One region of the Enterovibrio sp. QJM3NY_24 genome, then DNA from elsewhere that is predicted to be linked to it. Evidence: riboswitches for the same ligand, from Rfam matches in the RefSeq annotation. Region 1 holds a riboswitch; the other holds the start of a gene.

The links. A riboswitch is a leader RNA that binds a small molecule or an ion and turns the genes downstream of it on or off. The one in region 1 is predicted to bind thiamine pyrophosphate.
Region 2: linked by a shared signal. The riboswitch ahead of thiC (phosphomethylpyrimidine synthase ThiC) and the one ahead of thiB (thiamine ABC transporter substrate binding subunit) in region 1 are both predicted to bind thiamine pyrophosphate.

The regions. Positions count from the first base shown of each region.
Region 1 is NZ_CM173519.1:367,801-373,588, forward strand. It holds gene thiP (thiamine/thiamine pyrophosphate ABC transporter permease) at 1-1,531, opposite strand, end outside; gene thiB (thiamine ABC transporter substrate binding subunit) at 1,536-2,531, opposite strand; TPP riboswitch at 2,582-2,686, opposite strand; gene AC3CIC_RS01700 (DUF547 domain-containing protein) at 2,725-3,531, opposite strand; gene leuD (3-isopropylmalate dehydratase small subunit) at 3,788-4,390, opposite strand; gene leuC (3-isopropylmalate dehydratase large subunit) at 4,400-5,788, opposite strand, start outside.
Region 2 is NZ_CM173519.1:25,442-31,229, reverse strand. It holds gene thiE (thiamine phosphate synthase) at 1-227, opposite strand, end outside; gene thiC (phosphomethylpyrimidine synthase ThiC) at 236-2,149, opposite strand; TPP riboswitch at 2,264-2,362, opposite strand; gene crcB (fluoride efflux transporter CrcB) at 2,412-2,795, opposite strand; tRNA gene AC3CIC_RS00120 (tRNA-Trp) at 3,233-3,309, opposite strand; gene AC3CIC_RS00115 (hypothetical protein) at 3,386-3,526, opposite strand; tRNA gene AC3CIC_RS00110 (tRNA-Asp) at 3,927-4,003, opposite strand; rRNA gene rrf (5S ribosomal RNA) at 4,070-4,185, opposite strand; rRNA gene AC3CIC_RS00100 (23S ribosomal RNA) at 4,309-5,788, opposite strand, start outside.

The DNA.
Region 1 (5,788 bases):
CAAACAAAACAAGCGATGCCGCCGCTGCTGCATCCATTTGGTAGCTACCCATTAAATGGAACAAATAGAGAGGGAGCGTTTGAAAATCCTGACTACCAACTAAAGCAATCGCGCCTAAATCTCCCGTAGAAAGAACAAAGCTAACAGCAAAGGCTCGCGCGATGGGTGTGCTGAGTGCGCGCCACTCAATCAGTCGCAGTCTGTTGATGCCTTTGATGCCAAGACAGCTGCACAATCCGTGGTATTGCTGTGACAACTGATAAGCGGGCTGGCTGAGAATTTTCACGACATAGGGTAAAGCCATTAAAGTGTTCACCGCGAGTATTAACCAATACGGTGAACTGAATACGTCCATATGCTCACGCAGCATCAAAAACAACCCCGTGCCTAATACGACACTTGGCACCACCAGTATCAAAGATGCGGTCATTTCGATGCCATCGGCGCGTCTAGGATGCCCTGTTAAGCGCCAAAATCGACTGGTTAGCACAATGGTTGCACCCAACATAAAGGCACATAGCGCACTGCCAAACGCCAACGAAAGTGAATTGGCGGTGGCCTGCCAAAGCGCTGCTTGTGTTAGCACCGAAAGCGCACTTGGGTTGATGCCGCTCACCACCACCATCACCAACGGTGGCAGTACCAGTAGGGCTGCGAAACCAATCCATACGTAGTCCCAACACTGTTCAAAGCGAGTGTCACTGCGTTTGGCGAGCAGAATGTTGCTGTCTTTGCCTTGCAGTGAAAGGGGCTTGGTCATGCGCTGTACCACAATGTGGAAAAAGCCGCACAGCAGCAGTTGCCATAGCGCAAGCAAGGCACCCGTTTGAAGATCAAAGTCAAAACGGATAGCCTGATAAATCGCCAGCTCAATGGTAGTGGCACTAGGCCCACCACCGAGTGCCATCACTGTGGCAAAGCTGGTAAAGCACAGCATAAACACCAGACCAATGGCATGGGGTAATTGCTGGCGTAAATACGGCCATTCAAGTAAGCGAAACTGACGCCATCCTCGTATCCCGAGTTGCTGCGCCAAACGGCGTTGATCTGACGGGATTTGATCTAGAGCTTGAACCAGCAATTGAGCAGAAAAGGGCAAGTTAAAGAAAACGTGTGCGAGCAATATGCCGGACAAGCCGTAGATGCTCACATCCCATTTCATGCCAACTAAGGACAGGGCGTCGGCCAGAAGACCGCTCTTCCCATAAATGGCTAATAGGCCAAACACGCCTACCAGCACGGGTAGGACGAGCGTCATGGAAAAGAGTTTAAGCAGCAGTGCTTTGCCTTTGAATTGACGCCGTGACAGCGCGTGGGCAACAGGGATCGCTAAGCCAACTGAGAGGAAGGTAGAAAGCAGCGCCTGTTTGAAACTGAAAAATGTGACGTGTTGAAGGTAAGGGTCATGCCATAGCGATGCGACGTCTAAAGACGGCGCTTGAGAAAGCAAAGAAAATAAAGCGGCGCTGATCAGCACCGCAATTAACGAAGCCGAGAGGATGCCCGGCCACGTTCTTGAAGGGTTTAGCACAATGTTACTTCACCAAGGCTGATTGCCATTCACGGATCCAAGTGCGGCGATTATCCGCCACTTTCTCTGGCGTGAACTGCAAGCTTTTGTTTGGAACCGACAAGGTATCAAAACCTGTTGGCAGTTCAACGCCTGTGACCGGATACATCCAGTTACCCGTTGGAATCGCGTTCTGGAAACCGTCACTTAGAATAAACTGCATGAACGCGTCTGCGAGCGCCGAGTTGTTTGAGCTTTTCACTTTTGCCGCCACTTCCACTTGCATGTAGTGACCCTCTTCGAAATTAGCACTCGTGAAGTTTGGGTTTTCTTCGGCAATCAAATGATAAGCGGGTGACGTGGTGTAAGACAGTACCATGTCTGACTCGCCGCTTAAGAACATGTTGTACGCCTCAGACCAGCCTTTGGTGACAGTGACGGTTTTGGTCGCCAATTGCTGCCATGCAGCAGCGACATCATCGCCATAGATGGATTTCATCCATAGCATTAAACCTTGTCCAGGCGTTGACGTGCGCGGGTCTTGATAGATAACGGAAATATCGTCGCGCGTTTCGACCAGCTCTTTTAAGCTTTTTGGTGGATTAGCGAGTTTGGTTTTGTCATACACGAAAGCAAAGTAGCCGTAGTCATAAGGGACGAATGTGGTGTTGTCCCAGCCATCGGGAAGCGTGACACTTTTCACGTCCACTTTGTGTGATGCAAGCAAACCTGTCTTTTCGGCTTCCGCCATCAAGTTGGTATCTAGACCCAACAGCACGTCAGCTTTGCTGTTTTTGCCCTCAAGACGCAGTCGGTTAAGAATGGTGACGCCATCTTCCAATGCCACAATATTCAAAGTGCAATCGCACTGCGCTTCAAACGCCTTTTTCACGGCAGGACCTGGGCCCCAATCAGCAGCAAAAGAATCGTAGGTGTAAACCGTTAGCGTGTCTGAAGAGCTTGCTAACACAGGACCGGCCATGGTCATGGTTAACATCAGGGTAGAAATTGGAAGTTTCATGGTTGCCTCACATCATGTTTGGCGAGGCTGAGGGTCATTGAGTTGAGTTGCACTCCGCGACATCTCATTCCTACGCCAGCATTATCTGGTTCAGGTTTATGGGTTTAGCTTTCGCAATCTCAGCCGACTTCATGTCAGCTCCCCACGAGATGGTTGATATTGTAATCATCAAGGCGATGATTACCAATCATTGTTATGGCTTATTGAGCGACCAGTCGTAATCGTATTGGATTTTCCCCGACCAGCCTTTTAGTGGCTTCCCGTCGCGATACACGTCTATCTGCTTCAAAATGGCTTGTTCATTGTCACCAAAATCAACGCCATACCATTCATAAATGGATGACAAGGTTAAGGTGTTGCCATCAACGCTAGCGCCTTTTGCGCTGTTGGTGAATTGCGTTGCCGCTGCATCAAGTAAGGACTCAGTGTTCTCTGCAGTAAAGGCGGTTTTGGCAAGGTTTGGGCAACCTAGGCTGGCGCAATTCACGGCATAATGAATGCGGGAGTCGTTCCAAATAGGGCGAAGAATGCGGTGCTCAATATCGTTTAACGTCAGCGATTGTCCTGCGACAGTGGTGGCTTTGTCATCCCAAGGGCCAAAGCTTAGGAAACCACCCAGTTTGGTGATGGATTTGATGGGATATTCATCGAGAATCACTTTCACTGTCAGCGCATTATACAGATTCACCCAGTAAGCAAATTGCTCGCTTTGACGATAGTTGCGCGGGTCAAGTGAGGTTAAATCGGTCAGGTATTGTTCCAGTACCGCTTTGTCTTGCGACGACACTGCGCCGTAATTGAACAAAGTGTGCTGGCCTTGCTCGGTAAGATAGCGGTCAAGGAGGTGTTGCCATTGACTGTGGTCAAACGTGGCTGAATTGCTTTCGTTACTGTTGTCCCAAGTTGGCCATAACTCGCTTTGGGGGGCGGCAAATGCCTGACTTGAAAGCAATAGCAACATTGCGAATAGCGATACGCCAAGAGACAGTGTTTTACGCATGTTTTATCCCTAACTCAAAATAGTTGTGTGTAATACCAATGAGAATAAATGTGTCGTCATTCTTGCTGGTTAACATCGGCAATCTCTGCGTCAGGGGGTTTTCCTGCGCAAATTGATGACCGCTGACTTAATCAGATAGGTATAAAGACCTGAGTCAATGCAGTTTTCTTTCTTTTTGATGAGTACGAAGCGCATAAAAAAACCGACCATTATCATGGTCGGTTTCTTAGTGCAGCATATTTATACCGATAAGATCTTAGACTAAGAAAGCGGGGATCTTGGCTTCGTATTCGGCGATTTTGTCGCTGTGCTGCAGTGTCAGACCGATGCTATCTAGTCCTTCCAGCAAGCAATGACGGCGGAAATCGTCGATTTCAAACGTATAGACTTTATCGCCTGCTGTGACGGTTTGCGCTTCCAAATCTAGCGAAATTTCTGCGCCTTCATTGTCTGCTACAAACGCGAACAGCTCATCGACTTCTGCTTCTGTCAGCGTAACGGGCACCATTTGGTTATTGATGGAGTTACCGTAAAAAATATCCGCGAAGCTTGAAGAAATCATCACTTGGAAGCCAAAGTCGGCCAAAGCCCATGGTGCGTGCTCACGGGAAGAGCCACAGCCAAAGTTTTCACGTGCTAACAGCACGCTTGCGCCTTTATAGCGTGGTTGATTCAGCACAAATTCTGGGTTGTCTTGCAGGCCTGCTTCGTCGAGAAAGCGCCAGTCATGGAACAGGTGTTTGCCAAAACCGGTACGATTTACTTTCTGCAAAAACTGTTTTGGAATGATAGCGTCGGTATCGACGTTAGCAGCGTCCAGCGGTGCCACCAGACCAGTATGTTGTTTAATTCCTGACATGGTGATTCCTTATGCGTTCGTAATGTCGAAGCTGTTAACGTCAACAAAGTGACCCGCAACGGCAGCCGCAGCAGCCATGGCTGGGCTAACCAGATGGGTACGACCTTCGCGGCCCTGACGGCCTTCGAAGTTACGGTTGCTGGTCGATGCGCAGCGCTCTTTTGGCCCTAAACGGTCGTTGTTCATCGCCAAACACATGGAGCAGCCTGGCAGACGCCATTCAAACCCTGCTTCGATAAAGATCTTATCCAAGCCTTCTGATTCTGCTTGCGCTTTCACTTGCTCAGAACCCGGAACCACTAATGCTTGAACACCTTGTGCGACCTGACGGCCTTTGGCAACAGCAGCAGCAGCGCGCATGTCTTCAATGCGTGAGTTGGTGCAAGAACCGATAAACACTTTGTCGATGGTGATGTCAGTGATTTTCTGACCGGCTTCAATGCCCATGTATTTCAGCGCGCGCTCTGCAGAGTGACGCTCAATCGGATCGTTGAAGCTTTCTGGTGCTGGCACTACGCCATTGATACCAACGACCTGGCCTGGGTTCGTGCCCCACGTTACTTGGTTGTTGATGTCGGCAGCATCGAGTGTCACCACGGCATCAAATTTGGCGTCGTCATCGGTTTTCAGCGTTTTCCAGTATTCAACCGCTGAATCCCAATTCTCGCCAGTTGGGGAGAACTTGCGACCTTGCAGGTAATCAAAGGTCGTTTGATCCGGTGCAACCAGACCCGCTTTCGCGCCAAGTTCAATCGCCATGTTACAGACCGTCATACGGCCTTCCATGGTCAAATCTTCAATTGCCTGACCGCAGAATTCGACCACGTAACCCGTACCACCGGCATGACCGACTTTGCCGATAATGGCGAGAACGATGTCTTTTGCCGTTATGCCGTCAGCGGCCTTGCCTTTGACCTCGATTTTCATGGTCTTGGCACTGCCTTGCTTCAGGGTTTGGGTTGCCAGCACATGCTCAACTTCTGAGGTGCCAATTCCAAACGCCAATGAACCAAATGCGCCATGGGTCGCGGTGTGCGAGTCGCCACAAACAATGGTCGTGCCTGGCAGGGTAATACCTAATTCAGGGCCGATCACGTGAACGATGCCCTGATACGGGTGGTTCAGATCGTAAAGGGTAACGCCAAACTCTTCGCAGTTTTTCGCTAAGGTTTCCATCTGGATCTTAGCCATTTCGCCAGAGGCATTGATGTCTTTGGTTTGGGTAGACACGTTGTGGTCCATGGTGGCGAAAGTTTTCGACACCTGACGCACCGGACGGCCTTTTTCACGCAAGCCATCAAATGCCTGCGGAGAGGTGACTTCATGCACCAAGTGGCGGTCGATATACAGCAAAGGGGTTTCACCTTCTGCTGCGACCACCACATGGGCGTCGTAGAC
Region 2 (5,788 bases), 340 kb from region 1:
TTGATAAAGATCTGCGCCTTAGCGGTCTTTCCAGAGGCGACAGCCTCTTCGATCATTGCGTCTAGATCAGGTTCATTGGGATCTTTGATCCTAAGTTGAATGGTACGCACGCCTAGCGCCAACAAACGCTTAAGCAATACAATGTCATCAACCACTGGATAAAGAGGGCCAATGCCCTCCTCCATGTGCGCAAATGATACGCGACAGTTAAACATAGAAGGTTTCATCACCCCTCCTACGCTTTCTGGTGGTAAAGTTCACTGCCTTTGGCCAAGAACTCTGCCGATTTTTGTTTCATGCCTTCCAGCGGATCATCCAGCATCTGAACTTCTACCGCTTGGCCTTTCTCTTGGTTTTTAGCGTATTCGCGGACTTCTTGGCTTATCTTCATGGAACAAAACTTAGGCCCGCACATCGAACAGAAATGCGCCACCTTGCCAGACTCTTGAGGCAGTGTTTCATCGTGATAAGTGCGTGCAGTATCTGGGTCAAGTGCCAGATTAAATTGATCTTCCCAACGAAATTCAAAACGCGCTTTAGACAAGGCATTGTCGCGAACCTGAGCACCAGGGTGGCCTTTTGCAAGGTCTGCAGCGTGCGCGCACAATTTGTAAGTGATCAGGCCGATTTTGACATCATCTTTATTCGGCAAACCAAGGTGTTCTTTTGGTGTCACATAGCAAAGCATGGCGCAACCGAACCAACCGATCATTGCGGCGCCAATACCAGACGTAATATGATCATAGCCCGGTGCAATATCGGTAGTCAGAGGGCCAAGGGTGTAAAATGGCGCTTCATGGCAGTGCTTGAGCTGCTCGTCCATGTTTTCTTTAATCATGTGCATCGGGACATGACCTGGCCCTTCAATCATCACCTGGACATCATATTCCCATGCAACTTTGGTCAGCTCGCCCAAGGTTCGTAACTCGGAAAATTGCGCTTCATCGTTTGCATCAGCAATCGAGCCAGGGCGCAAGCCGTCCCCCAAAGAAAGCGCGACATCATACTGAGCACAAATTTCACAGATTTCACGGAAGTGAGTATAAAGAAAGCTTTCGGTGTGATGAGCAAGGCACCATTTCGCAATGATAGAGCCGCCGCGAGAGACAATTCCCGTCACGCGCTTGGCGGTCATTGGCACATAACGCAGCAAAACACCGGCGTGTATTGTGAAGTAATCAACCCCCTGCTCGGCTTGCTCAATTAAGGTATCACGCATGACTTCCCATGTTAGGTTTTCGGCAATTCCGTTAACCTTCTCAAGCGCTTGATACATTGGCACTGTGCCAATAGGTACAGGGCTGTTTCGCAAGATCCACTCTCGGGTCTCGTGAATGTTTCGTCCCGTAGACAAATCCATCACGGTATCGCCACCCCAACGGGTCGACCAAACCAATTTTTCAGTCTCTTCTTCTATCGAAGAACTCACTGACGAGTTACCAATATTGGCGTTAACTTTCACTAAGAAGTTACGCCCAATTATCATGGGTTCGGATTCAGGATGGTTGATATTTGATGGGATGATGGCGCGACCTTCTGCGACTTCTCTGCGCACGAACTCAGGCGTAATTTCTTTGGGTAAATTGGCACCAAAGCTTTGCCCTGGGTGCTGATGATTGAGTTGCTCATCGGCATATTTGTGGCGTCCCATGTTCTCACGTATTGCGATGTATTCCATTTCTGGCGTAACCATACCCTGACGCGCATAGTGAAGCTGAGTCACTCGCTTACCTGCTTTTGCACGACGAACATCGGGCAGTCTGCCAAAACGCAGTTCATCTAATGTATCGTCATCCAGGCGTGTTTGTGCAAACTCTGAGGTTACTCCCACCAACGCTTCAGTATCGCCACGTTCTTCAATCCAACGCTCGCACAGCTTTGGCAACCCCGCGTAGATATCAATGTGGTAATCAGGGTCAGTATAAACACCGGATGTATCATAGATAAGTACAGGTTCGTTATCTTCAAACTGTGGTGTCTCTTTATTTCCGCCGATCATGCTTGGCGACAACGAGATTTCACGCATTCCAACGCGAATATCTGGACGAGATCCTACAACGTGAACTTTTTTGGAATTAGGGAAGGGTTGCACCGACAGGTTGTCGATAAAATCTTTAGCTTCGTTTCTGGCTTGTTTACGGGTCGACATAGCATTACTCCATTAATTGTGGGAATAAATGCTTGCCGGATTTGCTCTGCAAGAGGTGTGTCACGCACAGATACAGTTACCCCGTTTGAGGTGACGTAATCTAAAACACGATTGTATTTACTTTCTCTTGTTTCCTTCGCAGGTATTAGCCTGATCAGGTTCAACGGATCCCGCTTTCGCGGTCTCAGCCAAATGGCACTCCGACAAGTATCAGTTGCAGTATAAGAAATGCGCTATGTCTTCTCAACCTCAATGTCTGTGATTAGCTGCGCATTAAGAGCTGAAAGCCTGCCCATGCGGCAAAAATACACACCACGACATTCAATACGATGTTTAACCCCATCTTGAACCACTCGCCTTGCTGAAGCAGCAAAACATTGTCCATTGAAAACGTGGAAAACGTTGTCAATGCACCAAGAAAGCCAAGGCCGATAAGATGTCGCCATGGACCAGGACCAAAAGTCTCTTGTTCAAGCGCCGCTACCAAAAATCCCATGATCAATGAACCAATAATATTCACTGTCAAAGTCCCATAGGGAAAACCTCGCCCTAACAAAACAGCGCAAAGCTCAGAAATAAGATAGCGAGAACAAGCACCCGCCGCGCCACCAATAGCAATATAGAAAAGCAAAACCGCCTGATTCATGGTCTAAAACCACTCGTAGCTTAAAACAGTAACAATATGATACGCCGTAAAAACGACAAGCGCTAAGGCAGGAACAAAAATTGGATGTGATTGCGTATAACTGAGATTCATAAAAATAGCATTCATTTCTAAAGTAAGGCTGAATAGGTAAACGCACTGCTTCTCATGACACGTACAGAATATATCAGGTATAAATAAATCGACATTACTGTCGAGGTCTTAAATGTGGCAGGGTGGAGAGATTTGACTGGGCTGGCATTCCAGCTCCCAACATCACTTTAAAAAAGTGACAGATACGAAACCCCGACATTACTGTCGAGGCCTTAAATGTGGCAGGGTGGAGAGATTTGACTGGGCTGGCATTCCAGCTCCCAACATCACTTTAAAAAAGTGACAGATACGAAAAAGCCCCGACATTACTGTCGAGGCCTTAAATGTGGCAGGGGTGGAGAGATTCGAACTCCCAACACGCGGATTTGGAATCCGCTGCTCTGCCAATTGGAGCTACACCCCTATACAACCGCTATTTTAACGACAATCAGCAAAATAGCTAGGGTTTAGTAAAGCTTCATGCTCCAACTGAACAGGAATTAGGCAATGTCGTGTTTTTCAGCAAGATTTTGTTTGTATTTATTAAATACGAGCAATGCTATAACTGCAGGCCCAGCTACCGCCGTTGCGACTGCTGTACAAAGTAACGTCATTTGAATTAATGCTGATAAATCATTCATTTGATGATTCCCCAAGCCGTTAAATGTAAGTTTGATAATACCGTGATGGTATAAAAAAAAACTCTCAATAGTAAGAACCCGCGCGACTCAATTCGATAGTTGCATAGCGTAATATGCAATAAATAAACACTGATCACTTATGGTATGGATTTCTATACAACAAGTTTTAGACGTCATACCACGATAAATCAAACTATTAGTGACATCATTAATAAAAATGCGTACTCGAAGATATAGACAGTGCCCAAGGGAATCTACAGAAAAATTTCTAACAAGGTTTTTAATTGATACTGGCGTGTATGGGACTATACGAAGGTGTAACGATCAAAATTGTGTAAGACTTTCTGATGAGCATAAACGATAAAAAGCCCCGTCATTTCTGACGAGGCTTCTTAATAAATGGCGGAGCGGACGGGACTCGAACCCGCGACCCCCGGCGTGACAGGCCGGTATTCTAACCAACTGAACTACCGCTCCACACGGGGATAAACACCTGAGTATCTATCCGATACACGCCGTTCAATGCGCATATCTAAATTTGAAGCCTGGCGATGTCCTACTCTCACATGGGGAGACCCCACACTACCATCGGCGCTATTACGTTTCACTACTGAGTTCGGCATGGGATCAGGTGGGTCCATAATGCTATGGTCGCCAAGCAAATTTTGTATTGTTCCCCGCCATGAGGCGAAAAACGAAAATCTGGGAAAATTCTGACTAGTGACTTCTCAATACACATTCAACGTTCTTATCTGAGTCCGCTAAAACCCCTTGGGTGTTGTATGGTTAAGCCTCACGGGCAATTAGTACAGGTTAGCTCAATGCCTCGCAGCACTTACACACCCTGCCTATCTACGTCGTAGTCTCCAACAACCCTTTAGGACACTTATAGTGTCAGGGATGACTCATCTCGAGGCTCGCTTCGCGCTTAGATGCTTTCAGCGCTTATCAATTCCGAACTTAGCTACCGGGCAATGCCACTGGCGTGACAACCCGAACACCAGAGGTTCGTCCACTCCGGTCCTCTCGTACTAGGAGCAGCCCCTCTCAATCATCCAACGCCCACGGCAGATAGGGACCGAACTGTCTCACGACGTTCTAAACCCAGCTCGCGTACCACTTTAAATGGCGAACAGCCATACCCTTGGGACCGACTTCAGCCCCAGGATGTGATGAGCCGACATCGAGGTGCCAAACACCGCCGTCGATATGAACTCTTGGGCGGTATCAGCCTGTTATCCCCGGAGTACCTTTTATCCGTTGAGCGATGACCCTTCCATTCAGAACCACCGGATCACTATGACCTACTTTCGTACCTGCTCGAATTGTCATTCTCGCAGTCAAGCGGGCTTATGCCATTGCACTAACCTCACGATGTCCGACCGTGATTAGCCCACCTTCGTGCTCCTCCGTTACTCTTTGGGAGGAGACCGCCCCAGTCAAACTACCCACCAGGCACTGTCCGCAATCCCGATAAGGGACCAACGTTAGAACATCAAGCATACAAGGGTGGTATTTCAAGATTGCCTCCACACCATCTAGCGACGATGCTTCAAAGGCTCCCACCTATCCTACACATGTAGGGTCAATGTTCAGTGCCAAGCTGTAGTAAAGGTTCACGGGGTCTTTCCGTCTAGCCGCGGGTACACAGCATCTTCACTGCGATTTCAATTTCACTGAGTCTCGGGTGGAGACAGCGTGGCCATCATTACGCCATTCGTGCAGGTCGGAACTTACCCGACAAGGAATTTCGCTACCTTAGGACCGTTATAGTTACGGCCGCCGTTTACCGGGGCTTCGATCAAGAGCTTCTCCGAAGATAACCCCATCAATTAACCTTCCGGCACCGGGCAGGCGTCACACCGTATACGTCATCTTTCGATTTTGCACAGTGCTATGTTTTTAATAAACAGTTGCAGCCACCTGGTATCTGCGACTGCCTCTAGCTCCATCCGCAAGGGACTTCACCGGAGGCAGCGTACCTTCTCCCGAAGTTACGGTACCATTTTGCCTAGTTCCTTCACCCGAGTTCTCTCAAGCGCCTTGGTATTCTCTACCCGACCACCTGTGTCGGTTTGGGGTACGATTCCTTATAACCTGAAGCTTAGAGGCTTTTCCCGGAAGCATGGCATCAATGACTTCATCACCGTAGTGACTCGACATCGTGTCTCAGTGTTAACAGCGTCCCGGATTTACCTAAGACACCCACCTACGCACTTGAACTTGGACAACCGTCGCCAAGCCCACCTAGCCTTCTCCGTC